DNA from 2 places in the Moraxella nasovis genome. Region 1 is predicted to be linked to the other one. Evidence: predicted binding sites of a transcription regulator. Region 1 holds the regulator's gene; the other holds the start of a gene.
The links. The regulator PhoB, encoded in region 1, activates phosphate uptake and scavenging genes when phosphate is short. The targets are predictions, from matches to a motif close to TGTCATNAANCTGTCATAA.

Region 1 (16,087 bases):
ACTTGTAAAAATGCAAAAAACCCAACCATGGCAATGGTGCATTTTTGGGCAAGTGTGGGGGCTTGGCTGATGATGGGTTTTGGCATGATGTGGCGTGCGATTTGGTTAAATCTGATATTCTAGCATGAAAAATGACAAGAGACTATCACGACATCTACCTGCTGCAACCGAAATTTTTTTTATAAATTGCTTGCATTTTACCAAAAATGCTCTATAATACCTGCCTACGGAAGCTTGGCAGAGCGGCTGAATGCACCGGTCTTGAAAACCGGCGTGGGTTTGTAGCCCACCGAGAGTTCGAATCTCTCAGCTTCCGCCACATATCTTATCGTAATTCCCTTTTTAGGAAGCTTGGCAGAGCGGCTGAATGCACCGGTCTTGAAAACCGGCGTGGGTTTGTAGCCCACCGAGAGTTCGAATCTCTCAGCTTCCGCCATTATTTATGACGGCACTATTTGGTGCTGCCGTAATCAAGAACCGTCTATTTATGGGCGGTTTTTTGTGCTTGGTCGTTTGTGAATTCTATAAAAGTAGGCTACAATACGGCTTTCATCTAATAAATCTACCATATGTCTTTAATTCGCCGTCGTAAACTCACCAAAAATCAAGCCCGCCAAATCCAAAAGAATCAAGATGCACCGATAGACGAAAGTAGCTTGGCTACAGGCGTTGTGGTGTCTCACTTTGGCAAGCAGCTTGCCGTGCAGATTACTAAGCTGCCAGAGCAAATGCCTGCATTCCCTAAAACTAACATAAAGATTTTTAAGAACACTGATGAGAATGCTGATAAGCCGACATCGATTTGTATTGGCGATGTGTGGCGATGTCATGCACGCACCAATTTACCTATGTTAGCAGCAGGTGATGTGGTGAAGATTAGCTTTGATACGACGGCAGGGACAGGGCGGATTGAGATGCTTGAGCCAAGACATACGCTCATCACACGCCCAGATCGCTACCATAAAGTCAAGCCTGTGGCAGCGAACGCTGATGTATTGGTGATTGTTTTTGCACCACTACCTAAGCCTGCTGTGAATCTGATAGACCGCTATTTATTAGTAGCGCGCACATTTGGTGTAGAGCCGTTACTTGTGCTAAATAAGGCAGATTTATTGGCAGAAGCACCAGAATGCCAAGTCATTTATGATGAATATGAGCAGCTTGCAAAAAAATACGATTTTGACATTATTCAAACATCAAGCATAGATGGGCGTAATCTTACCGAACTAAAGACAAGGATTGATGGTAAAATTGCCATATTTGCAGGACAATCAGGCGTGGGTAAATCTAGCTTAATTAATCAGCTTTTACCATACGCCAAGCAGTCCACGAACGTCATTTCTGAAGGCTCAGGCTTAGGTCAGCATACCACGACCACAAGCCGATTGCTTGCTTATGACAGCACTAATCTTAATAAGGGCGGTATTATTGATACGCCGGGTATCCGTGAATATGGCGTCTGGCATTTGTCAGCAGATGATGTGCTGGCAGGCTTTGATGAGCTGATGGCGTTAAATGGCGAGTGTCAATTTAGAGACTGTAATCACCATGAGAACGCAAAAGGCTGTGCATTTTGGCAAGCAGCTAAAGCAGGTCAAGTGTTGCCACGGCGAATTGAAAGCTTAATTGAGATGACTAAAGAAGTGAAAATTGGCACAAGCGTGAAACTTTCAACAAAATAACACCCATGCTGATGACAAATTTGGTTATTTTGTTATAATGATAGATTATTTTAAGTTTTGGAGATAGCTTTGGAGCGTTGGCTGACATTTATGGGGAATCACCCTGTACTCTTTGGGATTTTGTTTGTACTGATTATTGCGTTTTTTATGGTTGAAAGTAAACGTAGCGGTAAGAAAGTACCACCAAATGAGCTGGGTCTATTGGTGAATAATCATCAAGCAAAAATCATAGACATCCGCCCTGCAAATAAGTTTGCCACAGGGCATATCTCTGGCAGTCGTAACATTGCATTTACTGCCATTAAAGACCATCTAGAAGAACTTCGTGCTATCAAAGAGCCGCTGATTATCGTCTGTGATATGGGTGTGCAGGCAGGTGCTGCAGTGGCAATGATAGGAACGCCTAATGCCATGCGACTTGAAGGCGGTATCAATGGCTATCAAGCAGCGGGTTTACCATTAGTTGGCATAACAAAAACCAAAAAATAAGCAAATGAGTATGGTGATTGGCAATTTTTAAGTGACTTGAAATTAACAAAATTGCCCTTATAAATGTACCAATACACATCGGAGAAAGACATGCAACCTGTTACATTATATATCAAAGAAACTTGCCCATACTGCATCGCAGCAAAACAGCTACTTGATGCAAAAGGCGTAAATTATACCGCTCACAGCGTGTTTGACCTAACCGAACAAGAGCGTGCAGAAGTCGCCAAAAAAACCAACAATTACCGTACTGTACCACAGATTTTTATTGGTGAGCAGTTTATCGGCGGTTTTGATGATATGCGTAAACTTGATAGCAAGGGCGAGTTAGACCGCCTACTAAACGCTTAATAATATTTATATTTAACTTAGGAGAATAATCATGGCAGAACAACAAAGCCCACAACTTGGTCTTGAGCGTATTTATGTAAAAGACATCTCTTTTGAGGTGCCAAGTGCGGAAGTTTTCACAAAAGAATGGCAACCACAGCTTGATGTAAGCGTCACCACCACAAGCAATGAGCTTGATGAGGATCATAAAGAAATCGTGTTGTCAGTTAGTGTTACTGCCAAAAACAGCGGTAGTACAGCTTTTATCGCAGAAGTTCAACAAGCAGGCATTTTCTTATTGCGTAATATTCCAGAAGCGGACTTGCCACACTTACTACAAGCCTACTGCCCAAATGTGCTATTCCCTTATGCTCGTGAAGTAATCAGCGACATCGTAAACCGCGGTAGTTTCCCACAGCTGCTACTTGCTCCTGTAAACTTCGACCAAGCATTCCTACAAGCTCAAGCTGAGTTACAAAACGAAGAGTCTAAGCAAGCAGACGCTTAAATCTTTGTAATTGTATAAATTTGTAGTTTTATAAAAAAGCAGCGATTGATTCGCTGTTTTTTTTATTTGTTTTATTTGGTCTGGCCTGTTATTGATGGCATTATTAGAAAGTCTTAAGCACTCGCCTTGGCGTGTTGATTTGTTGTATTGTGATTTCATCAGCACGGCGACAGTTGTCTTGGGGTTTTGTGATATCACGGATTAATGCCACCACTTCATAAATAGCCCGTCTAGAGTGAATAAGATTAGCCTTAGGGTCAAGCCATGTGATCGGCTTAGATAGTGGTGCGTTATAAGCTAAGGTCTGTACACCGACCTTGGCAAACTGACGTCTTGCTCGTGCCATATGATAGCGATCGGTTACTAAATATATAATTTTTGGTAAATGGTGGTGGGTGAGTAGTTCGTTGGTAAAGATGGCATTTTCACAGGTATTCATGCTAGCATTATCGCTGATGATATGAACAAAGGAGCGGCTTTGGCTTTGTAGATAGTCCACAAGCCAAGGCGACTCTACACCACTGGTGATGATAATCGGCTTTGTTGGCGTGTTATTGTATAAGTTAAGTGTGCTGTCTGCTCGGCTTTGGCTAAAGTGATTTAGCTCAATGATGGTGCGATGATGATCGTTATCATATACTGTGTATTTTGACAGACCGCCGCCAAGCACGACAATTATCGATGGCTCAGTGCTGGGTTTTTCTAGGCTTAGGCTTGAGAATGCAGACAGTCCAAATGCCACCACATGTGAAAACAAAGGCGTAAACACCGAAAAGGCGATTATTATCATGCCAAAAGCTAGCTTTAGCAATCTAAAAAACCACTTAAGCATGATATCCTTGCTCATCAATCCAGACAGGCTCACGCACAAGCTGCACGCCAAATTTATCATGCACGGTATCGATGATAAAGTCTTGGGATTTTTGAATATCATTGGCAGTAGCGATGTGCGGTGTGTGGTTGGTCAACACTAAGGCTTGGAGTCTATGCGTAAGGATAGGAAATATGCCACCGCCTTTAAGTCCTGCCATATCAATAAGCCAACCTGCAGGGATTTTTACGTTATTATCATCAATAAGATAGCTTGGCAAGCTAGCGTGCTGTGTTTTTAGGCTGGTAAATTGCGCCATGCTGATGATGGGGTTTTGGAAAAAGCTACCACAATTTGCTAAAACTTTCGGGTCGGGCAGCTTGCTTTGGCGAATGGCGATAACAGCGTTAAATACGTCTTTTGGGTGTATGGTTTTGCGATTGTCTTGATGGGCAAGCTTTAGTGATAACGCCGCTAAATCCCCATAGTTAGATTGCACATGGTCGCTGGACGTATGTAGCTTAAAAATAACTTCACTGATTAAGTAGCGATTTGGATTATCCTTAAATAAACTGTGGCGATAAGTAAATTGGCATTTGGCATTTTTAAACTCACACTGAGTGCCAGTCGTCAAGTCATATGCGATTACTTTTTCAATAAAATCGGACACTTGGACGCCATAAGCACCGATATTTTGTACAGGACACGCCCCAACAAGTCCAGGAATTAAGGCTAAGTTTTCTAGTCCGTACCAACCATTATCTAAGCATGTCTGTACAAATTCATGCCAATTTTCACCTGCTTTAGCACTGATAAGAACGTGCGTGTCACTTTTGGATATCGTGTGAATGCCGTTAAATCTTGGTAGTAATACGCACGCTTTTAGTTTGTTTGGCAAAATCACATTACTACCGCCTGATAGCACAAGTAAAGGCAAGCTGTTAAGCTTTGCATATGTGATGGCAGGCGTGATGTCTGCTGTATCAAAAAGCTCAATGGCGGTGTGTGCTGTGCAAGTAAGTGCCATGGTGTTAGCATGCGACAAGTCGTAATCGTGGTGCAGTTTCATGAGTAAGATTGCCAAAGTTTTAGCCAATTATCGGTGACTTTTATGATATGGTCAAACATTTTTACAAAATCATTTTTATCGCCATAATAGGGGTCGGCAATTTGACCGCTTGGATCAAAAGATAACAACTTAGCAGTGGGCTGCACTACGGCTGCTTGCAGTTTTTGTAAATTAGCAAGATTGCTATCATCCATCGCAAAAATTATATCAAATTGATGAAAATCATCTGGTTTAACTTGTCTTGCTTGCAAATTTTCAAGTTGGTAGCCAAGCTGCTTACCCACAGCGATAGCCCTAGAATCTGGCTGTTCGCCAATGTGATAGTCTGCTGTGCCTGCTGAATCTATCGTGATGTCTAGACCTGCTTGTTTACACTTAGCACGCATGACGCCTTCAGCGGACGGACTTCGGCAGATGTTACCAAGGCAGACAAATAGTATGGATTTTGGAGTAATCATTTGGTTATCCTAATTTGTTGGTTTGGATTATTAAAGTAAGTATGTATAAAGATTTTACCATCGGTGTTGGTTAAGCATGTGTATGGGACACTGCTGATTTGCCTTGCCATACCATGCCACACCATAGATAAATGATGGCATTCTTGTGATTATGCCATCTAAAATTGATTTTGAAACTTTTGAATATCTCGGCGTTCTTTTTTGTTCGGTTTGGTGGTAGGACGGGCAAGGTTTTGTAATTTACGCTGCTTAGCAAAAAATTCTCGTGTGGCGATGCTCTCGTCAGTTTCTTCATAGAGCGTTTGGGCGATGGTGGCGTTGCCACGACTATCCGATAAGGCTTTGATGATGATGGTTTTTTGTTCTTGGACGTTTGCGTGTCCTTGACGTATGGTGAGTGTGTCGCCAACTAAGAGTTCTTTACTGGTTTTGATTTTTTGACCGTTCATGTGAACCTTGCCACCTTCTATCGCTTCTTTGGCGAGCGTGCGGGTGCGAAAAAAGCGTGCCGCCCACAGCCATTTGTCGGCACGCACTTTGGTTAACTCTTGGGTTTTGTTGGCATTTATCATGAATTTTCCAAAATTTTAATTACGGTAAACTTCTCAAAAAGTAACCACATTTTATCATCAAAAACACCCAATCGCCCAAAAAATTCACGATGAGCCTGTTGCCAATAGGCAAGTGACAAATCGCCTTCGCCTTCTAATTTGGCTAAATTTTCATCAACATCACAAAAGCGAATGATGAATTGATGGGTGCTTTGGATAACACAGCGTGGGCGGTCTTGTCCGTCTGTGATGACTTGCAGGCTACCTGTGGGCGGTGCTGGGTCTTGTAAATGTTCCACCAAAGAGCCACAAGTTGCCGTCTTTTTACCTTGTATCACAAGCTCTACCAATTCATCCGCCAGCTTTGGGCTGTCGCCAAATGACGAGTGGGGCAGGGTGGTGATGTTAATATCGTTAATATTTATCATGTGCTTGGATTTTCTTTGTTGTCTTGGTTTGTTGGGCTTTTTGGTTGATTTTTTCAACCCAAGCGAGCATTTCTGGTGTTTTGGTTGGTAAAATATGAAACTCTCTACCATAATTACAGCTGTCCGCCCAACTGATAAAGCAAATAGGATTGCCAAATTTACTGTCTTGTTTTAAATAAATTTCTATGGCGTATTTGGATTTTAGATGAAAATAAAATTGATAGTTGACATGGCTAATATCATCGTAGTCTAAGCGTAATTCGTCTTTATGTTTTTTGATGAGTAGGTGCGTGCCATTATCCCAAACTTCATGCACAAGGGATTTTGTGATTTTATGAAAATGCCGAAACTTAAAATAACCAGCAATGGTGCTAAATAAGCAAAAAGAAATGGCATTTTCCCAAGTCATTTTATCAAAAGCCGCCAAGGCAATAAAAACAATAGGTAGTACAACCACTAATGGTCGTCCGATTTTTTCTTCTAACTGCAGATAGCTGACGTTATGATTTGCAAGATTTGGCATGATTTCCTAGATAAATTCACAGGTAAATAAAGGTAAAATTTTTTGCCCTTGCTTTAACCTTTGCTATAAATAACTACATTTTCTCCACCGTGCCAATGCCTAGTAGCCCCAAGCCTTGTTTTAAGGTTTTGGCGGTTAGGTCGGCAAGTTTGATGGTGCCACCTGCACGAGTTTTGAAGGGTTTGCCATCTTTGCCCAGCATCATGCCAAAGTTGTGATGTTCAAGTTTAAAGTCATCAGGCACAAAGCCTGCTTTTTTGGCGATTGCCCACGCCTGTGCCATGTGCTGGCTTTGGCGAGTGTCTGAATAGACGATGGCACGGTCAGCGTGCAGGGTCTCGTGGCGGTATTTGGCGGCGGCAATGTCGGTGGTGGTGTACAAATAGCCACCGTCTTTTTTCTGAATGATGATGCCTAAGGGGTCGCCCTCTTTATTTTTAAATTCGTCCAAGTACACCACTTGTGCCCCATCATTTTCTACGGCAATCCCTTGCTCTTTTAGGCTCTCTACGATGTCAGGTAGCATGGGATTGTATAGGCTTTCGCCCATGATGTCTTTGTCGGACAGACTTACACCCAAGCGGTCGTAGCTGGCTTGGTTCTGCTGCATCGTGATGGCGACAAGTTTTTGCCACATATTTACGCAATACTCATCGCCACTTTGTAAGCGGACGACATAGCTACGGGCTTTTTTGGCAAACTCTTCATCATTATCATAGGTCTCTTTAGCAGCACGATAAAACGCTTCTAAGTCGGACAATTCTAAATCAGACGCATTTTCATTTTGCATTTTTTCAAGATAGGCGATGAGCATACCAAACTGCGTCCCCCAATCGCCCACATGATTGGCACGAATGACGGTATCGCCCAAAAACTCCATGACACGCACCGAGCTGTCGCCAATGATGGTGGAACGCAAATGTCCAACGTGCATTTCTTTGGCGACATTGGGCGATGAATAGTCCACCACCACCGTTTCGGTGTGGTCGGAGTGAATGCCTAGATGGGGGTCGGTGCGTGCGTTTTCTACTTCTTTTGCCAAAAAATCTTTATCAAGAAAAATGTTGATAAAACCCGGTCCTGCAATCTCAAAACGCTCGGCAATGCCGTCTAGCTCGCCACTTTGGGATAAGTTATCTAGCACTTTTCGGGCAAATTCTCGTGGGTTTACGCCCAATTTTTTTTGGCAACGCCCATCACGCCATTGGCTTGATAATCGCCAAATTGGGGCTTGCCTGATTGCTTGATGACAGGGTCGGTGGTCTCGTCCGCCCCTGCTTGTATCATGGCGGTTTTGATGGGGGTGTGAAGCGTGGATAAAATGGTCATGGCGATTTTATAAATTAAATGATGAGAAAGCTTGATATTATACTAAATTTTGACCTATTTTAGGAAAAAAATTGGCAAATAAAATCAGCAAATAAAAAGCACAATAAGAAAAATTACACGTTCTTTCATGCAAAAACGCCTAAATTTTTTAAAAATATTTGTAGTTTGTCAAAGTGTGATATGTCCTGATTTAAGCAAAATAAAACGCCCTGATTGTCAGTTGGTCAAACCATGGCTTTGGCTTTTTGGGTGATTTTGTCATGACGCCAAATCTTGTATAAAACAAATTTTTATCTTGGTTGTTCAAATCACGCTGATTGTCATACAACTGTCATTTTTGCTTGTTAAACTTAGCACCAATAAGTTAGCGGTCATTCCAAACGCCCGATTTTGGGTCATTTTACAAGGTAAAATCATGAAAGCAAATAAATTCGTCATCTCGGCACTGTGTTTATCACTGGTTGCATTGGTGGGCTGTCAAGATAAATCTGCACCCGCAGAAACGGCAGAAAAGACCACCCCACAAGCTGCCGCCCAAGCAGGTTCAAACGAACAAATCGCCCTAAGTGCCACAGGTGCAGGGGCATCTTTCCCACAACCGATTTATGCTAAGTGGGCAAGCGAATTTGCCGAAAGTGGCGGACAAATCAACTATCAGTCCATCGGCTCGTCAGGCGGGGTTAAGCAAATCATCGCCAAGACGGTAGATTTTGGGGCGACTGACAGCCCATTGTCCGCCGAAGAGTTGGATAAAGAAGGTCTAATCCAATTCCCAGCCGTCATCGGTGGCGTTGTGCCGATTGTCAATATCCAAGGCGTGTCGGCAGGGCAGTTAAAGCTCACAGGCGAGATTTTAGCACAGATTTATCTGGGTGAGATTACCAAATGGAGCGACCCAAAAATCAAAGAGCTAAACCCTGACGCCCCCTTACCTGACGAAAACATCGTAACCGTATTTCGCTCGGACGGCTCTGGCACGAGCTTCATCTTTACCAATTATCTATCCCAAGTGTCTGCCAAGTGGAAAGAGACAGTCGGTGCGGACAAAACCGTCAAATGGCCAACCAGTCAGACAGGCACGGCAGGCAAGGGCAATGAAGGCGTGGCGACCTATGTGGGGCGTGTGAATAACTCCATCGGCTATGTAGAATACGCTTATGCCAAGCAAAATAATATGGCTCATGTGTCGCTCAAAAACCAAGCAGGGCAATTCGTTCAGCCGTCCCAAGAGACTTTTGCTGCCGCAGCGGACGTGGACTGGTCATCAGCCAAAGGCTTTAACCTTATCCTAACCAACCAGCCCAGCCAAAACGCATGGCCACTGGCTGCCGCCACCTTTATCCTAATGCACAAAACGCCTGCCAATGCCGACAACGCCAAATCAGCCTTGACGTTCTTTGATTATGCCTTTAAACAGGGCGATGACATGGCAAGACAGCTGGACTATGTGCCACTACCTGCGAGCGTCAAAGACTTGGTGCGTGGGCAGTGGGCGAATGTTGTTGGTACGGACGGTAAGGCGGTTTATACTGCCAAGTAATTTATAGGGAGAGCCGTGCAAGCGGTTTTCCTTTTTTGTTAAAAATACAATCAAATGTATGGAGTAGGGGCAGATAATCATCTGCTCAACCAAATGGGCGGAAAATTTTTCGTCCCTACACATTACATTTACCAAATCAAAAGCGAATGGAGAATGTCCCAAATGGATACGTTACTCGCCAAACAATCACTAACACACAAGTTAAAGCGCGAACAAAGGCTTGATAGCTTATTTGTCGGCACAACCAAATTTTTTGCCCTATTTGTGCTGTGTATTTTGGGTGGGATTTTGCTGTCGCTCATTTATGGGGCAATGCCTGCCATACGCACGTTTGGGCTAGATTTTTTGACAAGCTCAAACTGGGATGTGGTCGCAGGCGAATATGGGGTATTAGCACCGATTTATGGCACGCTTGTTACGTCTGTCATTGCCCTTGCTATCGCCACGCCAGTCAGTTTCGGCATTGCCATCTTTTTGACCGAGCTTTGCCCTAAATTTTTAAAAAAGCCCCTTGGCATCGCTGTGGAGCTACTGGCAGGCATTCCGTCTATCATCTATGGTATGTGGGGGCTGTTTGTGTTTGCACCGATTTTTGCCACTTACGTTCAGCCTGCTCTTGCCAAGACCATCGGGCAAATCCCTGTGCTTGACAAATTTTTTGCAGGCGTGCCGATGGGGATTGGGATTTTGGCGGCGGGGCTTATCCTTGCGATTATGATTATTCCCTTTATTGCGTCTGTCATGCGAGATGTGTTTGAGATTACCCCAAATATGCTCAAAGAATCCGCCTATGGATTGGGGGCGACACGCTGGGAAGTCATTCGCCATGTGGTCTTGCCTTATACCAAATCAGGCGTGGTCGGTGGTGTGATTTTAGGTTTGGGGCGTGCCTTAGGCGAGACGATGGCGGTAACCTTTATCATCGGTAATACCTTTAATCTGTCGGCTGACCTATTCGGCTCTGGGGTGTCCATCACGTCCGCCCTTGCCAATGAATTTGCCGAAGCGATAGACCCCATGCACATCTCGTCGCTGTTGTTTTTGGGCTTAATTTTGTTTGTCATCACGTTTATTGTCTTGTGTATCTCCAAAATTATGCTGTTAAAAATGCAAAAACATGAAGGCAGATAATTTGTGAAATTATGATGTAGGCAAGAAAACCGTTCGTGGTGAGCCTGTCGAACCATAATGGTTTTCGGTGGTTTTCCTACCCGCAGGCATAGCTCAGGGCGAACGAAAAACCTATCCAACTCTCAATTTTAAAATGGAAATTAAAATGCAATACGATATCAGCCAATCTTGTCCAAATCTATCAAACGTAAACTTACCAAGTTTGCCAGCCGTCAAGCAATTATGTCAAAAAACCTACGCCAAACGCCGTTTTATCAATCAATCCCTGCTCGTCTTTGCTTATGGGGCGATGGGATTTGGACTGCTTTGGCTTGGCTGGATTTTAATCACGCTCTTTGGCGAAGGCTTATCAGGCTTATCCGCCCAAGTATTTAGCCAAAACACGCCTGCTCCCATGAGTATGGGCGGTCTAAAAAACGCCATTGTCGGCAGTCTTATGATAACGGCAGGCGGTCTGTTTATCGGTACGCCTGTGGGAATCATGTGCGGGATTTACTTAGCCGAATTTGGCAAAAAATCTCGCCTAGCGTCTGCCACTCGCTTTATGAATGATGTGCTACTGTCCGCCCCGTCCATCGTGATTGGTCTGTTTATTTATGCCCTTGTGGTTGTGCCGATGGGCAGATTTTCAGGCGTGGCAGGCTCGCTGGCGTTGTCGCTACTTGTCATTCCTGTGGTCGTTCGCACCACCGAAAATATGCTTAATCTTGTGCCAGATACCTTGCGTGAAGCCAGCTTTGCCCTTGGTACGCCCAAATATAAAATGGTGGGTCTGGTAACTTTAAAATCCGCCCAAGCAGGCGTGATGACAGGTGTTTTGCTGTCGCTGGCTCGTATCTCGGGCGAGACCGCACCGCTCCTGTTTACCGCCTTGAACAACCAATTTTTTAGCACCGACATGACCGCTCCGATGGCAAACTTGCCAAACGTCATTTATCAATTTGCCATGAGTCCGTATGACAATTGGCAGGCTCTGGCGTGGAGTGGGGCGTTGCTCATCACCCTTGCCGTACTGACCACCAATGTGATTGCAAGGGTGTTAAATAGTAAATCGCACTAATTTTACTTTTAAATTCAAAAGGATAAAAAAATGAACTTTCCCAATTCTGAAATTAGCAAACCTGCTGATAAAATTACCGTTAAAAATTTTAACTTCTACTACGGCAATTTCCACGCCCTAAAAAACGTGAGTCTCACCATTCCCACAGGGCAAGTTACGGCATTCATTGGACCATCTGGCTGTGGTAAATCCACGCTCCTTCGTAGCTTTAACCGTATGTATGACCTATACGACAGCTCACGCACCGAAGGCGAGATTTTGCTAGACGGACAAAATATTTTGGATAAACACACCGATGTCAATCTTTTGCGTAGCAAGGTGGGTATGGTTTTTCAAAAGCCCACGCCATTTCCGATGTCCATCTACGACAACGTGGCATTTGGGGTCAAACTGTACGAAAATCTGTCCAAATCCGAGCTTGATGAGCGAGTGGCATGGGCGTTAAAAAAGTCCGCTCTGTGGAATGAAGTCAAAGACAAATTAAAGCAATCAGGCAACTCACTATCAGGCGGACAACAACAGCGTCTGTGTATCGCACGAGCCACCGCTTGCCGTCCTGATGTGCTACTCTTAGACGAGCCAACGTCCGCCCTTGACCCTATTTCTACAGGCTTTATTGAAGAGTTGATTGGTGAGTTAAAGCAAGATTACACCATTGCCATTGTTACACACAATATGCAACAAGCCCAGCGTATCTCCGATAAGACCGCTTATATGTATTTGGGCGAGCTGATTGAAATGGGCGACACCAAGAAGATATTTAGCGAACCAACACTTAAAGCGACTTATGATTATATCACAGGCAAATTTGGCTAAAATATTACCAAATAATTTTTATTTTGCAAAAAGTGTTACAAAGGGTAGGTATACTCTAAAATTTTGTCAAAAAATTAAAAATTATGATACATTATTGTGATGATAAATGTGATGTTTGTTTGGCGTTGTGTGAACAAATGATGCTTGATTGAATAATTTTGAGTATTGCTTTGGTATTACTTAGCGTTACTTTGGTGTTGTTTTGCAAAGATGTTAAAAAATTGTTTGTGGTAATGTTTGTGGTAAATTGTGGCAAACTTAGTAGCCTAAATTTCACCTCCTTTGATGGTGGTGGCTTAGGATTGGTAGCAAAATCTTTTACAATATGCTCGTCTAATCAATACCAAATCTTAAAGTTTGGAGGTGAATTTTCACCTAATGCACCAAATACCAAGAGATGAAAAAGGAGATAATCATGCCGACCATACTTGTGGTAGAAGATGAATCAAACATCTTACGCCTAATAGAATTTGGACTGACCCAAGCGGGGTTTGATGTCATCTGTGTGGACAGCAGTGAAGATGCTCGCAGGGTGATTGATGATAAATTGCCTGATTTGGTCTTGTTAGATTGGATGCTTCCTACCATGAGTGGTGTGGATTTTGTCAAGGTGCTTAGGGCAAATAATCGCACGGCAGATTTGCCAATCATCATGCTCACCGCTCGTGGCGAAGAGATGGACAAAGAGATGGGGTTAAATCTTGGGGCGGACGATTATATTACCAAGCCGTTTTCTCCAAGAGAACTCATCGCACGCATCAAAGCACTACTAAGACGCAGGACACCACACAAAAGCGACCATGTCGTGCAGGTGGGTAAAATTACCCTAAACCCTGCCGAATACACGGTGAGCGTGGACGGTGTATTGATCAATTTTGCCCCAACAGAATTTAAGCTTTTGCATTTTTTTATGACGCACACGGGGCGAATTTATAGTCGTGGTGAGCTACTTGACCTAGTGTGGGGCGATCATGTGTTCATCGAGGAGCGAACGGTGGACGTACACATTCGCAGGCTAAGACGTGAACTTGAAGTTGTGGGTGTATCAGACTATGTGCAGACGGTGCGTGGTGTGGGCTATGGCTTTGGTGCGGTATGATGATGGTGCTTGTTGGTGTATTGTCGTTGTGCGTGGCGGTACTATTTTTGGTGGCGGTAAGTCAATTTTATCATCTCAAACGACTCACACTGTGGCTACAAAACTCCGATAATGCCTTGCAAGCGAGTGATGTGGGCAAGCTTTTGGGTTGGCAACGCTTATATGACGAATTGTTCAAAAAAGAAAGAAGTCGTCAAAAACGAGACGACCGCCTACATCGCACCATCAATCGACTCAATCGCATGATGACCGCCATTCCAAGTGCGGTGTTGATTGTGGACGAAAAAGGCGGTATCGCATGGAAAAATGGCTTGGCAGAAGATTATTTATCCTTAAAAAACAATAAACTACCACTGATAAAACAAGTGAATGACAAAGATTTTATCCAGTTTTTGAGTGCTAAGGAAGAGAGTGGTGTAGAGCAAAAGCTGTCATTAAATCAAAAAACACTGCTGTGTACGCTCATACCCATAGAAGCTAACGCCCGTATGCTTATCGCTCATGATGTCAGTGCGTCCGAACAGCTCATCATCACCAAAAATGCCTTTATCGCCAATGTCAGCCATGAACTTCGCACGCCTTTGACGGTCATACAGGGCTTTTTAGAGACCTTGCAGGATAATGAACTTCCCCGTGAATTACAGCTTGAATTTATCGGTATGATGAGTAGTGAAAGCAGGCGAATGCTTGGGCTGATTGAAGATTTATTGACCCTGTCCCACCTAGAAAATGACGACCCACGCACCAAACACCAAGAAAATATTAACTTATCCGAGCTGATAGACAGTATCGTCAAAGACGCTCGTCATCTATCAGACAGCCATCATATTCATGCCGACATCACGCCTGATATTTATATGCTTGGGGTGTATAAAGAGCTGTACAGTGCGTTCAGTAATTTGATTTTTAATGCCATTCGCCACACCGAAAATGGCACAGAGGTTCGTGTACATCTGTCGGCAGATGATGAAATTGAGTTTTTTGTCCAAGATAATGGTGGGGGCATCAGTGGCGAGCATTTGGCACATTTGACCGAGCGGTTTTATCGGGTGGATAAGGGCAGAAGTCGCAAAACAGGTGGCAGTGGTCTTGGTCTTGCCATCGCCAAGCACGCATTGGCACGCCATGGCGGCGTGCTTGGCGTGCATAGTGAAGTGGGTGTGGGGAGTAAATTTGGGGTAAAAATCCCCATGAATGAGACGGTGAAATGATTTGGGTTTTGGGTTTTTGTGTGATAATCTAAACAAATCATTTGCCATGCAACATCATCATGAAAACCTACCTAAAATCCTTTGCCCTACCCACCGAAAGGGTGGAATATGAATACATTTTAGAACACTTACGCAACGCCACCAATTTTCACCCCTTTAACGCCTTTACCCACAAACGACAAGATTACGACCACGCCATTACGTTTGAATTTGAACCGCTGACCTTTTTTTTATGGTACTAATGGCTCTGGCAAAACCACCTTACTTAATATCATTGCCGAAAAATTGGCATTACACCGCAAAACCGCTTTTAATCGCTCGCCTTATTTTGATAATTATCTAAATCTTTGTTTGACGGATATTGATTATATTCCTGATGATAGCCAAATTATCACAAGCGATGATGTCTTTGATTATATGCTTGAGGTTCGCCATTTAAATCAAGGCATTGAAAATCATCGCCAAAATCTCATCAATGACTACAAAGAATATAGCAATATCAAAGTGCGTTCCTTGGCTGATTTTAAAGCCCTAGATACCGATAAATATAAAGCGATAAAAAAAGAGTAAAAGCCAATTTGCTTATATGCACAAGCAAAATATTCATCATATCAAAGAGCAGTCTAATGGCGAGAGTGCGTTTTTTTATTTTACCGAGCGAATTACGGATAATGCCCTGTATTTATTAGATGAGCCAGAAAATAGCCTATCGCCCAACAGACAAATGGAGCTGATGAACTTTATTACCGATAGCGTACGCTTTTATCATTGTCAGTTTATTATTGCCACGCATTCGCCGTTTTTATTATCCATGCCAAATGCCAAAATTTATGATGTGGATAATATCCCTGTCGTTAAAAAATGGACAGAATTGGATAATGTCAGGGCGTATTATGAATTTTTTAAGGCAAGGCAGGCGGATTTTGAGTAATTTAACGCTGACGAATGCGGTTTATCTTAGGCAGACAAACCTGATGATTGGCGTGATAAGTTAGCATGGCGTGAGTAATGTCGCTAAGGATTTGTTTGGATTTTTGTTTGTCAAATCCGCT
Region 2 (16,087 bases), 870 kb from region 1:
TCCAAGCAGAAGGCTTACTATCAATCTAGCACCTGCCGATTTACCAAAAGATGGTGCAAGACTTGACTTACCAATCGCCATTGGTATATTAGCAGCAAGCGGTCAGATTGACGAAAAAATCCTAGAACAGTATGAGTTTGTGGGTGAGCTTGCCTTAAATGGCGAGCTTAGAGCAGTGTCAGGGGTATTATCGGTTGCCAGAGCCATCAAGGCGAACGGCGATCAGCGTACGCTAATCGTGCCACGAGCTAATGCTGATGAGGCAGCTAAGGTGGCAGGAGTAACCGTACTGGCAGCTGACAGCTTGGCACAGGTATATCGGCACTTAGAGGTGGTCTGTGGTATGAGTCAGGCTAAGGAAGATCTACTGCCTATCACCATGCCAAGCCTAAATGAAAAAAGCATTAAGTATTCGTTAGACTTATCCGATGTAAAAGGTCAGCATCACGCACGCCGAGCCTTAGAGATAGCAGCGGCAGGTGGGCATTCCATTTTATTTAAGGGTTCTCCAGGTTCTGGCAAGACGCTGATGGCATCTCGCTTGCCTAGTATTTTGCCTGACTTGACAGACGAAGAAGCCTTAGAAGTGGCGAGCATCTATTCGGTGGCGGGTGTGGAGTATGAATTCGGTGAGCGTCCTTTTCGTTCATGCCATCATACCATTTCAGCTGTCGCCTTAGTAGGGGGTGGCTCAAAACCGAAACCTGGCGAGATTAGTCTTGCTCATCAAGGTGCGTTATTTTTAGATGAGTTGCCAGAATTTGATCGTAAGACGCTAGAGGTGCTAAGACAGCCTTTAGAGTCAAAGCAGATTATCATTAGCCGAGCGAACAGTCAGGTGCAGTTTCCTGCTAATTTCCAACTAATTGCTGCCATGAACCCTTGCCCTTGTGGTTATCATGGCGATAAGAGTAATCGTTGCCATTGCAAGCCTGAGCAGGTCAGACGTTATCAAGATAAAATATCAGGGCCACTGATGGATCGTATCGATCTGCATATCCATGTACCAGCCTTGCCCATTGATGATTTACAAAACGCTCCAAGCGGAGAAAGCTCAAGCGTAGTCAGACAAAGGGTCGTTGCCGCAAGACAAAGACAAATCAATAGACAGGGCAAAGCAAATAATGAACTATCGCCAAGCGATATTGATCGTGTGGCAAGGCTTGGAGAAGTTGAACAAAGTCTATTAAGAACCGCTCAATCTCGCCTAAATTTATCAGCTCGCAGTTATCATCGGGTGCTGCGTGTGGCTCGTACGATTGCTGATTTGGCAGGTAGTGATGCCATTAACACCGCTCATGTCGCCGAAGCATTAAGCTATCGTGCTTAATTGGTTCGTTTAACGTTGGCGGTTGGAAGTTTTGCCTGATAGTGGGTGATAATATAATTTACCAATGCCCCAAATTCATCAAACACGGCATCAGGCTTGCTTTGGGTGATAGATTCGCCGTAGTTATAGCCATAGCTTAGAGCCAGCGTGGTCATGGTTGCCGCTTTGCCTGCCAGTATGTCATTTTTAGAATCGCCCACCATGATGGCGTGCTGTGGCGATATCTTTAGCTTATTGCAGATATACAGCAGTGGCATAGGATCGGGTTTTTTGTTGCTTAGCGTATCGCCACCAACCACACAAGTAAAAGTCTCTTGCAGATTAAAAGATTGTAAGATATTAGGTAAAAATCGCTCAGGCTTATTGGTGGCTAAAGATAGAATAAAGCCAGCATCAAGCAGTCGTTGTAGCCCATCTTTAACACCATGATACAGCTTAGTATGCTTGCAGTCACCTGTGGCATAATAGGTTAAAAATAGCTCATGTGCCTGATCTAACTTCTCATCACAGCCGTCTAATCCTGCCCAAGCAAGTGCACGTTGAACGAGTACCATAGAGCCATTGCCCACCCAGTTTCGCACCAGATTTATAGGAGCTTTTGGTGCATTTAGCCAAGTTAGCATATCGTTGGTGGCAGCCGCTAGATCAGGCACGCTATCAATTAACGTGCCATCTAAATCAAAAATAATCAAGCTTTTGGTGGGATTTTTCATGATAGTCTTTAAAGTAGGGTGGTAAATGATTGTAACACAGCCTATGGATATGCCAAAATCTCAACTGTTCTTAGTATTTGTAACAAATTATGTCAGATATTCAATAAATTGACCAACAAGCTTAGCATTTGTTTCAAAACTTTACACATCACATCTAAAACATGCACAAACCATCAATAAAACTTTGTTATGATGTGTCAAGTGAAATGCGATTTAGGTATTTATAGTAAATTTCATCAAGCGATTTTAAAACAAGTGATTCTAAAATTAATATAGAACCCTTGAAAAATACCTATTTGACCATATATTTAAGTTAAGACACATCCATCGTGCGATTGATATCGCCATTAACAGGAGAAATACGATGAAAACTTTAAATAAAGTTGCCTTGGTTCTTGCCGCTTCAGTTGCTGCTGTAAGTGCGAACGCTGCCATCTCTTATGGCACATCAGCAGACGCTGCACCATACATTGGTGTAAAAGTAGGTCAAGTTAATACAGACCTAAGCAACGCTCCAAGCTCTATCGCTTATGGTGTTTATGGTGGCTACAACCTAGACCAAAACTTCGGTGTAGAAGCAGAATACCTTGCTAGTGAAAATAAAGATTACACCGCACAAGGCATCAATCGTGAATATGATGCGAAGACCTATGGGGTGTATGGTACTTATCGTCACCACCTAAATAACACGCCATTTTATGCCAAAGGCAAACTTGGTCTAGCAAAAACTGACATTGATGATAAATCAGTTAGCGGTACGTCAACCACTTCTAAGGACGAAACAGGTCTTGCTGGTGGCGTAGCACTAGGCTATAACGCAACATCTAACATCGGTGTAGAGCTAGGCTACAACTACCTAAGCTCTGATGCAAACACATGGGGCGTAGGTGCACACCTAAAATTCTAATCTTTTGATTAGACCAAAATAACGGCAAAGTGATTTGCCGTTATTTTTTTGTAACGCTATTAGTCAGTCCTTTATAACTGATCTGATTTAGTCTGATATCTATTTAGCCTGATAACGGGCGTAAAAAAATGACCAAGATAGTAATCTTGGTCATTTTTAATATGGTGGCGTGAGGCAGGATCGAACTGCCGACACACGGATTTTCAATCCGTTGCTCTACCGACTGAGCTATCGCGCCATGTCGTAAGCTAATTGCTTAACAGTGGTGCGTATAATAACACAATTTCATAATAAAGCAAGTGCTTTTTTCATATTTTTGGATTTTTTTATCAAAATTAAGAAAATTATCCAAAAATCACACTTTTATTGTATGATACCAACTTTTATTTATGTTGGGGAATTTGTCATAATGACCACCTTTTCTACTTGTCAAACAACGCTTTATGATGTGGCAGATGAGATAATTTTACAGCTACACGATGACTTGGCTCAGATGTTTGATGATATAAAGCTGCCAAATCTGTTAGATGAGGCGGCTCGTTATGCAATGTCAAATGGTGGTAAAAGAGTGCGTCCGCTTTTAGTGGCAGCAAGCTTTTTGGCGTGCTGTCCAAGTGGTGATATATCTGATGAGATTCTTCGGCGTGCCATGATGGCAGTTGAGCTGATTCATGGTTATTCGCTTGTGCATGATGATCTGCCGTGTATGGATGATGATGAGTTGCGGCGTGGCAAGCCAACGTGCCACGTGGTCTATGGCGAAGCGACAGCACTTTTGGTGGGTGATGTGTTACAGTCTTTGGCATTTGAAGTGCTTACAGCCCCACTTAATGATCAAAGCTATCATCTAAAAATATCACGCCTTTTGGCTATTTTATCTAAGGCTGCTCGGCAGATGGTAGCAGGGCAGCAGCTGGATCTAAGTGGTGAGAGCTGTGATGCATTGCTGACACAAGCAGAATTAGAGGCGATTCATAGACAAAAGACAGGTGCTTTGATTGAGGCGGCAGTTTTGATGGGAGCGGTCTGTGCAAACGTGAGTGATGACGCACTTACTAACCTTAGGCGTTACGCACACGCCATTGGGCTTGCCTTTCAAGTGCAAGACGATGTGCTTGATGTTGTCTCTGACACTGCCACTTTAGGCAAGCCTACTGGTAGTGATGAGAAATTACAAAAATCCACTTATGTTCGCTTGCTTGGTGTCAAACAGGCAAGTGCGTACGCCAACCAATTATTTGATGACGCACGTCAAGCGGTGCTAGAGTATGGCGAGCATAACCTACTTATTGAGATGATCGACTGGCTTGAAAAACGTACCCATTAGCCGATTAGCTTATCCATGGCGGCAGGTTTGGCAAGATTTACACCATCTGCCCATGTAAACTTTGCATGAACATCAGATAGTGCGTGATTGATGCGTTCTATAAGCTTATCATCAGCAGTAATAGAAACAATCGCCAAATGCCAGTGAAAATGCGTCAAAGTGTGCTTAATGTGGCGACAGATGGGTGCAGGCTTAGAGATTTTTTGTGCTAACACATTAGCGATTTGACCATCACCGAGTGGCATATCTGTTTGGGATAATGCCAGTGAAGATGGGCAAAGTAACTTAGCTGATATGGCATGACAAAACGTATCGGCATCAGTCTGTATCAGTGGCAAGCACCACAAGCCTTCCCAGATGCCATGACCGCTTGGGTGCTGTCTTTTAAGCCATAGCGTTTGCCCCATATAGGTGAGCTGTATGGCAAAAGCATATCGGTGTGGCTTGTCGGTTTTTTTGGGCTTAACGGGATACTGTTCAGGATTGCCGTTGTGGTGGGCGATGCAGTCAGATGAGATTGGACAGCGATGACAGGCAGGTTTTTTGCGTGTACACAGCGTAGCTCCTAGATCCATCATGGCTTGGGCATAGTTACCACTATTTATATTGGGTGTCAGTCGTTCTGCTAATACCCACAGCTCTTTGCTTGTGGCACTTTTGGTGATGTCGCCATCAATCGCTGCCCAGCGTGTCAATACACGTTTGACATTACCATCACAGATGACGCCACGACCACGCACACCCATGGCGACAATCGCCCCTGCGGTGGACTGACCAACACCGCAAATCATCTGCCAGTCTGATACGGTTTGTGGAAATTGCCCTGTTTGGTCGATAAATTGTGCAACTTGCTTTGCTCCTTGGTGCAGATTTCTAGCACGAGCATAATAGCCAAGCCCCGCCCATAGTGCCGCCACGTCGTCCCAGCTTGCTTGTGCTAAATCTTGAACGGTGGGAAAGGCGGTGATGAATTTTTCAAAATACCCAAGCACGGTGGCAACTTGTGTCTGCTGTAACATCACCTCAGACAGCCAGACCGCATAGATGTCAGCGTCTGCTTTATGGTGCTGTTGCCATGGCAAATCATGCCGTCCGCATTCATCAAACCACGCTAAAAGACGAGATGCAAAGGTGTTGTAATTTTGTTTTGGTGTAGGTATGGTTGTCAAAAGATAATCGCTCATGGTGATGTGTGTGCATTATAGAAATTTTAGGGATAAATTACAAATTTCATCAAATAATCAACAAAATCTTAGCTTGCTTGATATAATGGCAAGTATGAATAATATGATTTTTAAAGTTGTGATTGGTATTTTGGTTGTGTTGTTGTCGTGCTTGTCTGCTCACGCTAGGCAAGCTTATGCGATTGCTCAGGATTTTTTGGCGTGTCGCCAAAATTTCTATCAAGACACAGCACCCACGTTCACCAAAGCAAAGCATGAACAGCTTTCCAAAAAAACCCAAGGCTTGTGCTTTCATGGCTTTGCGGTATTGCACTCAGGCGTATCACGCACGCCTTTTTGGTCGGCAGAGCATCTAACAAGACAGCGAATTAAGCAAGCAACCAAGCTTGTGCGTGAAGATAGCTTTCGTGCAGAGAGTCGCTTACCTCATGGCGATAGGGCAGAATTAAAGGATTATACACGCTCAGGTTATGACCGTGGACACCTTGCCCCAAATGGCGATATGGCGAATAAATCTCAGCAGTTTGATAGCTTTAGCTTGGCAAACATCGCCCCCCAAAACGGCACGCATAACCGCACATTATGGCGACAGCTAGAGAGCAATACTCGCCATCTTACCAACCAATATGGCGAGTTATATGTAGTGACAGGCGTGGCATTTTTGGGTAAGAAGGTGAATCGCATTGGCGATCGAGTATTAGTTCCAAGCCACTTTTATAAGGCAATTTATATCCCAAGTGAACAGGCGGCAGGCGTGTATTTTTCCCAAAATAGCGAAAACGCAAGCTACGAAATCATCAGCCTAAAAGAGCTTGCCAATAGAACTGGGGTAAACGCCATGCCTGCTTTATCCACGAGTATTAAAAGCACAGCCTATGCTTTGCCACGTCTGCCAGAAGAAGAAACCCAGCAAGATGAACCTATTATCTCAAGCGTGGAAGACTTAACCAAAGCGAGCAGCTGGCAATTACTGCTGCTTGAGATTTTTAAGGCATTGCTTCATCATCTGCAGTCAAATTAACAGCATAAGCGTTATAATAAAAAGGAAGTGTAATGGATATTTTTCAAAACGATGCCCAAGTTTTATCAATTGGCAATCTGACCATCGAGAATGGGACAACTAGCATTATCATCTCAGGCGATGTTGAGATTAATCAGACTGACACAGGCAGACAGCAGGCAAAAGCCTTACAAGAATTTGCAAATGCTTTGATAGCGTGGTTTGATGAGCAAGGCACACAAGAGATACAGCCAGTGACAAACCCCCTAAGCGAAGTGGATAATCCTTTTGCCTAAGGGTTTTTTTAGGATAGTGTGACTATCATATATATTGCTTTTTTTAGATAAGCTCGTTATAATGAATTGGCAGGATTTTTTGCCAAAATTCATATAGGAGTTTATGATGAAAATAACATCAAAAATCATCGCCGTAACGGCAGGCTTAGCACTTTCTGCTGCGGCATCTGCAGGGATTGAAGGTAAATGGCAGACTTTCGATGATAAAGACGGTCAGCCAAAAGCGGTAGTACAAATCACCGAAAGCAATGGCGTTTACACAGGTAAGATTGTCTGTGGCAACACCCCAAAAGCTAAGCAGTTCGTGAATGAAGTCGTTATCCGTGGTTTAAAAGCCAAAAGCGGCAATAAATATGGCGACGGTAAAATTTATGACCCTAATAGCAAAAAAGAATACGATCTTGCTGTAACCGATAAAGGCAATCAGCTTCATTTACGTGGATATATGGGCGTTAAGTTCGTAGGGCGTTCTCAGACGTGGAAAAAAGACACTGGACTGTGTAAGTAGTCTAAGTTAATAAAAAAAACGCATGGTTTCATGCGTTTTTTTTGTTTTATAGAGCCGCTTGGTCTATTTCGCCAGTGCGAATGCGGATAACACTGTCTAAAGATGTTATAAAAATCTTACCATCGCCAATCTTGCCAGTATTGGCTGTATCAATGATGGCGTTGATGATTTGTTCGACCATATCATCAGTACAGGCAATCTCGATTTTAATTTTTGGTAAAAAATCTACGACATACTCAGCCCCACGGTACATCTCAGTATGACCCTTTTGGCGTCCAAACCCCTTAACTTCAGTAATGGTAATGCCATTTACGCCAAGATCTGACAGGGCTTCACGAATATCATCTAGCTTAAATGGCTTGACGATGGCAGTAACGAGTTTCATGACTTATCCTAAGTTAATTTGTTATTGATGGCTTATTATATAGTCAATTTATCAAAAAATCCAATGCGTAAATAATCGCACAGCATGATTAAAAACTGCTACAATAATTACCTAATTTTTTGATTTTTTGGGGTAGTATGAGAGCTGTGCAACGTTATGCCGTGATTGGCTTGGGTGGGTCTGGTTTATCAGCGATCAATTTTTTGGTTGAGCAGGGTTTTGATGTTGTTGTGACAGATGAGAGCAGCACGCCAAACTTAGCTTGTAAGCTTCCAAAAGGCGTGCAGACTGCCTTTGGTGGTATTGACAAGCAAGCATTAATGTCTGCTGATCGCATCGTTATTAGCCCAGGGGTGAATCCAAGCCACCATGCTATTCAATCGGCAAAAAAAGCAGGGATTGAAGTTATTAGCGATGTGGCGTTATTTATTGAAACATTAAAGCAAACAGATGCATCACAAGGCAAGCATACACCAGTGGTTGCCATTACAGGCTCAAATGCCAAATCAACCGTAACCACGTTGGTGGCAGAGATGGCAAAGACCGCAGGTAAAGTGGTTGGTGTGGGCGGTAATATCGGCACGCCCGCCTTAGAGCTACTAAAAATAGATAACCTAGAGCTGGCTGTATTAGAGTTATCTAGCTTTCAGCTTGAACACCTTTTGGATTTAGGTGCAAGTGTTGCCACCATTTTAAATTTATCTGCCGATCATCTGGATCGTCATGGTGATATGGCAGGTTATTTGGCAGAAAAATTACACGTCTTTGAGCAAGCAAAAGCTGCCGTTATCTGTGTGGATGATGTAAGCTTAGCGATGGCTTGTCGTGATGAGCTGGACAAGCAGGACACTCAAGCACGCATTATTACGACAAGTGGGGTTATCCATGACAGCCAAACGACACCAAAGACGGATTTTTATTTGGCAAGGCAGCAGGGCGTTATCTATCTGTGTCATGATAATAATAGGCTAATTAGTGCAGATGAACTGCAAATTAAAGGCAGTCATAACTTACTAAATGTATTAAGTGCATTTGCACTATCTTTGGCGGTGGATATACCAATAGCTGCTATGGTTGATACGGTGCGAGATTTTAAAGGCTTGCCCCATCGATGCGAGTATGTCTGTAAGATTGGCAATAAGGCGTATTTTAATGATTCTAAGGGGACAAATATTGGTTCTACCATAGCCGCCATTATCGGACTAGGGGAAGTTTATGGTGAGCGGTCTTTGGCTTTGATTTTAGGGGGATTGGCAAAGGGACAAGACTTTAGTGAGATTGCACCGTTTGTAGAGCAGTTTGTGCATTCGGTTTATTTAATCGGTCAAGACGCCCCATCTATCCGAGCAGGACTATTATCTGTGCCAAGCCTGCAAGATCGCTTGGTAGATGCCAAGACACTACAAACAGCAGTTCAGATGGCAAGCCAAAGCGATGCAACAGCAGTACTGTTATCACCTGCGTGTGCAAGCTTTGATCAGTTTAGCGGCTATGCTCAGCGTGGTGAGTGTTTTGTAAAATTAGTTCAAGATTTATCCTGCTAAAGCGATATGCCAAAAAACAAAACCGTCTTTTAGGCGGTTTTGTTTTTATGATGAGATGGTGCTTAGGACAACTAAAGGTTATCCAAGTACTTTTCTGCATCAAGTGCCGCCATACAGCCTGTGCCAGCGGATGTAATCGCTTGGCGATAAATGTGGTCAGCAACATCACCGCAGGCAAATACCCCATCAATGCTTGTCGCTGTAGCATTGCCTTGTAGTCCGCTTTTTACGGTGATATAGCCATCTGTCATATCCAGCTGTCCTTCAAAGATGGCAGTATTTGGTTTATGTCCGATGGCAACAAACATACCCATAGCATTTAGCGTCTTACTTGAACCATCTTTATGGTCAATCACCACACCAGTAACGCCCATATCATCGCCCACTACTTCACGCACGGTGCTGTTCCATTCGATGCGAATGTTGCCATTTTTTACTTTTTCAAAGAGCTGATCTTGCATGATTTTTTCAGCTTTTAGGCTGTCACGTCTGTGAATAAGTGTAACACTTTTGGCGATATTAGCCAGATACAAGGCTTCTTCTACTGCCGTATTACCGCCACCAATCACGACAACGTCTTGGTTTTTATAAAAAAAGCCGTCGCAAGTGGCACACGCTGACACGCCACGCCCCATAAAGGCAGTTTCGCTTTCTAGTCCTAGGTATTGGGCGGTCGCTCCTGTGGCGATGATTAACGCATCGCAGGTGTACTCGCCATTATCACCAATCAGCTTAAATGGGCGAGTGGTCAGCTCGGTGCTATGAATATGGTCATAGACAAGCTTGGTGCCAAACCGTTCGGCATGTTCTTTCATATGATTCATAAGTTCATTGCCTGTTAGCCCTTCGTGTCCACCTGTCCAGTTATCAATCTCAGTGGTGGTGGTCAGCTGCCCGCCCACTTGTAAGCCTGTAATGATGATGGGATTTAGATTGGCACGAGCGGCATAAACAGCTGCCGAATAGCCTGCAGGACCTGAGCCTAAGATGATTAGGCGGTGATGATTTGACATAAGTATTCCTTATTATGGATAAAAGTGGGCTAAGTATAGGTGACAGAGCATTAAAAATGCAAGCGTTGTAATGAAAATGATGTGTTTTGTAAAAATTTTTAAACAACGCTAAAATTTTTTTAGCACAGATGTCAGCAATCTTATATAATGTAAGGTTCGTTTGGCAACCCATCAAAGCATATCATGAAACACACCATCAATAAAATTCTCCAACATGAACACGCTGTACAGCTTTTAGGTAAGCTGCCATCGATTACGCAGTTTATTTTTAGTGCATTTGGCTTACTGCTATTTGGATTTTTATTTATTTCGCTGTTATCTTATAGCCCTGTTGATCCTGCTTGGTCTCATGTCAGTACAGATCAGGCGGTGGTGAATGTCGGCGGCGTTCTTGGGGCGTGGGTTGCTGATATTTTGCGAGTGTTTTTTGGGTTAGGTTCGTGGTGTTTTGTGCTATTTTTGGCATATGAACTGGTGCGACTTTGGTGGACTGGCACGTCAGTTTTTTGGGGTCTAAGACTGCTTGCCTATGCGTTCTTATTATGCTTTATAAGTGCATTATTAGCACAGATGGGCGTAACTGCAGACTTATGGTCTGGTATCTTGCTTGGTGGGCTTGTGGGTTTTGAAATCCAAAGCGGTCTAGCCAGTGTATTTGGTGCGTTTGGCACAGCAGTCTTTTTGGTGGTGATGACGCTATTTGTGGCAACATTAACGTTTGAGATTCGTTGGCTTACGATATATGAGCGATTGCTTAACTGGCGAAGAAAATCAAAAAGTGATGATCAGGCATTTGATGAAGTGGTGCTAGAAGATGTTCAAGATACCCAAGATGAGCAAGATAAGACGCTTAGCGAAGAAAGTGCGACATCTAACTACCGCCCGCATAATCACGCAGGCACGCTTGAGAGTTTTTTGGTAAATTCAGGGTTGCGTGAAGATTTAATCGCAAAAAAACACAGTGCCACCAATGAGCCTAACGTTACAGCTAAGCCTAAAGTTGCCGAAGTGAATAACTCACCTAAAGATGAGGCTTGGGAAGAAGATATGCCAGTATCTGCGCCGCATTATGATGATGTGGCAACATCATTACAAGCACAGTTGCAAGCAGATGATGAACGATTTGCAAAAATTGCCCAAGCGGCATTGTCAAAATTATCAGACGATGGCGAAGAGGTGGATAAGGCGGTGTTTGATGGTATGGATTTTGATCAGCTAAGTACCTATCAAGACGACACGGCTAAATCATTATCTAGTACAGATGAGCCTACCGATACTGTATCTGAAGATAAAACACATCAAGATGATGATGTGAAAGAGAAATTTTTTGGCGGTTTTGATGATATTGGGTCATTTCAAGGCGATACAGAAAATCAAAACAGTAATCAAGATGGTAACCAAAACGAAGATGAAACGCAACTTGTGCAGCATTTGGCTATGCCTATTGAGCCAAAAGCACAGACAAACGAAGATTTATTTGCCCCTGTGGAGGCTAAGTCTCGGGCGATGAGTACGCTTGAATATCGCATGAGCCTACCCCCAGTGCCAACGCTAGATATTCTAGATAAGCCTGATTTAAATAAAGAGCCAAGCTATAATGATCAGCAATTACAAGAGCTTGCAAGCTTGCTTGAGATTAAACTAAAAGAGTTTAATATTAATGCCACAGTCGTTGCAGCAACGGTGGGTCCTGTTGTAACACGCTTTGAGGTGGATTTAGCTCCAGGTGTGCGGGTGGCACGGGTAAATAACGTCGCCCAAGATTTGGCTCGCAGTTTATCAATGGAGAAGCTGCGTGTGGTTGATGTAATTGCAGGCAAGCCTTATATCGGCATTGAAGTGCCAAATAAAAAAAGAGAGCTTGTGCGTTTTATTGAGCTTTTGGATAATGCTGATTTTAAAAATGGCAAAAGAGAGATTGCAATTGCAATTGGTAAGAACATTCATGGTGAGCCTGTCATTTCTGATCTTACCAAAGCACCGCATATGCTTGTTGCAGGACAAACACGTTCAGGTAAGTCGGTCTTTGTAAATAGTATGCTACTTTCTATGTTGCTTAAATACACATCAGATGAGCTAAAGCTGATGCTGATTGATCCTAAGCTTTTAGAGCTTGCAAATTATAGCGATATTCCGCATTTGCTTACCCCTGTTATCACTGACATGACCGAAGCGACAGCAGCATTAAATTGGTGTGTTAATGAGATGGAACTTCGCTATCAGTTGATGGGTAAGCTGCGTGTGCGTCAGATTTCAGAATTTAATAAGGCGATTAAAGCAGCAGAACAAAGTGGTGAGCCTATCTTAGATCCGTTATGGCGTAAAGAAGACAGCGTCAGCGTTCAATCTGCACCCAAGCTTAAGCCCTTACCGTATATCGTCATTGTGATGGATGAGTTTGCAGATATGATTATGCAGCTTGGTAAGACAGCTGAAGAGCCGATTGTCCGCCTTGCCCAAAAGGCTCGTGCAGCAGGTATTCATCTGATTTTAGCCACCCAAAAACCCATCGCAACTGTCGTTACAGGCTTAATTAAGGCAAACTTGCCGTGCCGTGTGGCTTTAAGCGTGTATTCTAAGATGGATAGCCGTGTGATTTTAGATGAGTCAGGTGCAGAAGACTTATTAGGTAATGGTGATATGCTATTTGTCGCCCCAAATGAGAACACGCCTGAACGTATCCAAGGTGCATTCGTTAGCGATGATGAGGTAAACCGTGTGTGTGATGCATGGCGTGAGCGTGGACGACCTGAGTATATTGACCTGTCAAGTAGCTATACTTTTGAAGGTGAAGGAAGCGGTGATAGCAACACAGCAGGCGATGATGAGTTATTTGATCAAGCGTTGGAGTTTATCTTGGAGACTCGTAAGATTTCAATTTCGGCAATTCAACGTAAATTTTCCATCGGTTATAACCGTTCGGCTCGTATCGTTGATATGATGGAAGAAAAAGGTCTGGTGAGTGCTGCTGATAGTAGTGGCAGACGTCAGTTGCTGATGTAGGTGTGGCATGGATAATCAGACCATCGCCATTATCATCGTGCTGATTGTAGCAGGCTTTATTTTAGGTAGTATCTTTGGTGCTAAGCCACGGGCATACGAGGTGCGAGTGGCAGACCTTCGCCTAATTGCTCGTAAAATGCAACTAAATCCACGCCTTGTACCTGCTGCTGACTGGCTACAGCCTGTGCGTACAGGTATGATTGCTCAGTATAGCGTGGTTAATGACTCTTGGCGATTGCCCTTGCGACGATTTTTGTGTGTGAATGGTCAGTGGCAAGCACTAATGGGCGACGACATGGCTACAGATGACATCATGCCAATACTTAAAGAGTTAAGCTTAAGTGAGATTGGTAAGCTGTCTTTTGGACTACAAGCTAAGTCAAACGGCATCGTTTTTTATTGGCACGATAGTTTATACCAAGGTTTAAAACCCACTGGGCACCTTAACGCTGTGCTAGCAGAGCAAGATTTAATGCAACTAAAATCTTTGCTTGAGCGTATTGCCCAGCAAATGATTAAATATCCTAAAACGCCCTAAAACACGTATTTTTAGCCAAAAAACAGCATAATTTTGATAAAGTGATTGATAAAATCACTGTTATGCATTATAAAGTGGAACAATATTTATAAAGCGATTGACTTTTATCAAAAACTGGTAAGGTGAAGACCTACGACATGGACGGACCGGTTTTATGATCAACTTAAGGTAACATCATGGCACTCCCAAAAAAACCCAGTTCACGTACCAAAAACACCGTCAGTAAGGGTAAAAAAACAACGACAAGTAAATCTGTTGCAGTAAAGTCATCGGCATCAGCCAAGGGCAAGGCATTAGTGATTGTCGAATCACCTGCTAAGGCTAAGACGATCAACAAATATTTAGGGTCAGATTATGTTGTCCGCTCAAGCGTAGGTCATGTGCGTGATTTGCCTGTATCAGGCACAGGTAAGTCAGTAAAACCTGACGAAACAGGGCTTAGCCGTGAGCAAAAAGCCCAAAACGCACTCGTGAGACGTATGGGCGTAGATCCTGAACACGACTGGATCGCCCACTATGAAATCTTACCTGCTAAAACCAAAGTTATCAAAGAGCTAAAAACACTTGCCAAAGATGCAAGCCACATTTATCTTGCGACCGACTTGGATAGAGAAGGTGAAGCGATCGCATGGCATCTAAAAGAAACCATTGGCGGTGATGATGGCAAATACAGCCGAGTGGTGTTTAATGAGATTACCAAAAACGCCATTCAAGATGCTTTTAATCAGCCAAGCACACTTAATTATGACCGTGTCAATGCCCAGCAAGCCCGCCGTTTTTTAGATCGTGTGGTTGGCTTTATGGTATCCCCCCTTTTATGGGCGAAAGTCGCTCGTGGCTTATCGGCAGGGCGTGTGCAGTCGGTGGCGACGCGTCTTGTGGTGGAACGTGAACGTGAAATTCGTGCTTTCACTCCAACTGAGTATTGGCAAATTCATGCAGACACGCACCCAAAAAACTCAAAACAAGCCATCAATTTAGAAGCACTTAAGTATCAAGGTCAAGCATTACAGCTTGTTAATGAAACTCAAACGCAAAAGATTGTCGATATTTTGCAAAGTGCTGATTTTATCGTATCAAATACCGAAGCCAAACCCACTCAGTCTAAGCCATCTGCTCCTTTTATCACATCTACCTTGCAGCAGTCGGCAAGCACACGGCTTGGCTTTAATGTCAAAAAAACCATGATGCTTGCCCAGCGTCTGTATGAGGCAGGGCATATTACTTATATGCGTACTGATAGCACTTTTTTATCAAAAGATGCCATTAATGGCGTGCGAGATTATATTGACAGTCAATTTGGGCAGCAATATTTGCCAAAATCGCCCAATGCCTATGGCAATAAACAAAATGCCCAAGAGGCTCACGAAGCCATTCGACCTTCTCATGTTACAGTGCTTTCAAGCCAATTAAGGGATATGGATAGAGATGCTCAGCGTCTGTATGAGCTGATTTGGCGACAATTCGTGGCGTGTCAAATGCTCCCTGCCAAGTATCAGTCCTTAACTTTAACGGTGATGGCAGCTGACGTGGAGCTTCGTGCCAAGGGGCGGGTCATGACTTTTGATGGTTATACTAAAGTACAGCCCCCCGCTAAGTCAGATGATGTATTACTGCCTGATGTTAAGATTGGCGATGCACTCGTGGTGGATAATATTATTCCAAGTCAGCATTTTACAAAGCCGCCTGCCCGCTACACTGAAGCCAGCCTTGTTAAGGAGCTTGAAAAACGTGGCATTGGCAGACCGTCCACTTATGCCAGTATCATCTCGACCATCCAAGAGCGTGGCTATGTCAAGCTTGAAAATAAACGCCTATTTGCCGAAAAAATGGGCGAAATTGTAACCGATCGCTTGGTAGGTAGTTTTCCTGATTTGATGAATTACACCTTTACTGCTCATTTAGAAGACAAATTAGATGACGTGGCACAAGGCATACGCCCTTATAAAGGCGTGCTTGATGAGTTTTATGGTGACTTTAAAACTAAGCTTGACATTGCCAAAACCAAAGATGGTATGAAGCCTAACGACCCTACCGACGTGCCTGATGTGCATTGCGATTTATGCTCTCGTCCTATGCAAATTCGTACAGGGGGAACGGGCGTATTTTTAGGCTGTACAGGCTATAACCTACCGCCTAAAGAACGCTGTAAAGGCACAAAAAATCTCATGCCTGTAGAAGCCTTCGCCAATCAAACTGCCGATGATGAAACAGACGAAGTTAACGCCTTGCTTGAGAAAAAACGCTGCCCTAAGTGCAACACTGCTATGGATGGTTACATCGTGGATGGTGGATTAAAATTGCACGTTTGTGGCAATAACCCTGACTGTGATGGCTAT

Region 2: LU293_RS09940 (DNA translocase FtsK) is a predicted target of PhoB. The motif match lies at 10,337-10,355, and genes of this name have one in related genera.

What each region holds. Positions count from the first base shown of each region.
Region 1 is NZ_CP089976.1:1,573,124-1,589,210, forward strand. It holds gene LU293_RS07680 (MFS transporter) at 1-86, opposite strand, end outside; tRNA gene LU293_RS07685 (tRNA-Ser) at 229-319, shown strand; tRNA gene LU293_RS07690 (tRNA-Ser) at 346-436, shown strand; gene rsgA (ribosome small subunit-dependent GTPase A) at 570-1,682, shown strand; gene LU293_RS07700 (rhodanese-like domain-containing protein) at 1,752-2,171, shown strand; gene grxC (glutaredoxin 3) at 2,262-2,522, shown strand; gene secB (protein-export chaperone SecB) at 2,554-3,009, shown strand; gene LU293_RS07715 (YdcF family protein) at 3,113-3,799, opposite strand; gene murB (UDP-N-acetylmuramate dehydrogenase) at 3,834-4,889, opposite strand; gene LU293_RS07725 (low molecular weight protein-tyrosine-phosphatase) at 4,886-5,347, opposite strand; gene LU293_RS07730 (Hsp15 family ribosome-associated heat shock protein) at 5,506-5,919, opposite strand; gene LU293_RS07735 (ASCH domain-containing protein) at 5,916-6,326, opposite strand; gene LU293_RS07740 (hypothetical protein) at 6,313-6,849, opposite strand; gene argS (arginine--tRNA ligase) at 6,923-8,026, opposite strand; gene LU293_RS07750 (hypothetical protein) at 8,017-8,178, opposite strand; gene pstS (phosphate ABC transporter substrate-binding protein PstS) at 8,594-9,718, shown strand; gene pstC (phosphate ABC transporter permease subunit PstC) at 9,881-10,849, shown strand; gene pstA (phosphate ABC transporter permease PstA) at 10,995-11,909, shown strand; gene pstB (phosphate ABC transporter ATP-binding protein PstB) at 11,940-12,725, shown strand; gene phoB (phosphate regulon transcriptional regulator PhoB) at 13,141-13,824, shown strand; gene LU293_RS07780 (ATP-binding protein) at 13,821-15,035, shown strand; gene LU293_RS07785 (hypothetical protein) at 15,095-15,277, shown strand; gene LU293_RS07790 (hypothetical protein) at 15,321-15,605, shown strand; gene LU293_RS07795 (AAA family ATPase) at 15,622-15,966, shown strand; gene LU293_RS07800 (hypothetical protein) at 15,968-16,087, opposite strand, start outside.
Region 2 is NZ_CP089976.1:698,885-714,971, reverse strand. It holds gene LU293_RS03580 (YifB family Mg chelatase-like AAA ATPase) at 1-1,330, shown strand, start outside; gene LU293_RS03575 (phosphoglycolate phosphatase) at 1,327-2,043, opposite strand; gene LU293_RS03570 (porin family protein) at 2,408-2,950, shown strand; tRNA gene LU293_RS03565 (tRNA-Phe) at 3,113-3,188, opposite strand; gene LU293_RS03560 (polyprenyl synthetase family protein) at 3,360-4,277, shown strand; gene mutY (A/G-specific adenine glycosylase) at 4,274-5,461, opposite strand; gene LU293_RS03550 (DNA/RNA non-specific endonuclease) at 5,556-6,482, shown strand; gene LU293_RS03545 (hypothetical protein) at 6,515-6,757, shown strand; gene LU293_RS03540 (DUF2147 domain-containing protein) at 6,861-7,265, shown strand; gene glnK (P-II family nitrogen regulator) at 7,312-7,650, opposite strand; gene murD (UDP-N-acetylmuramoyl-L-alanine--D-glutamate ligase) at 7,788-9,194, shown strand; gene trxB (thioredoxin-disulfide reductase) at 9,266-10,207, opposite strand; gene LU293_RS09940 (DNA translocase FtsK) at 10,391-13,210, shown strand; gene LU293_RS03515 (hypothetical protein) at 13,218-13,748, shown strand; gene topA (type I DNA topoisomerase) at 13,925-16,087, shown strand, end outside.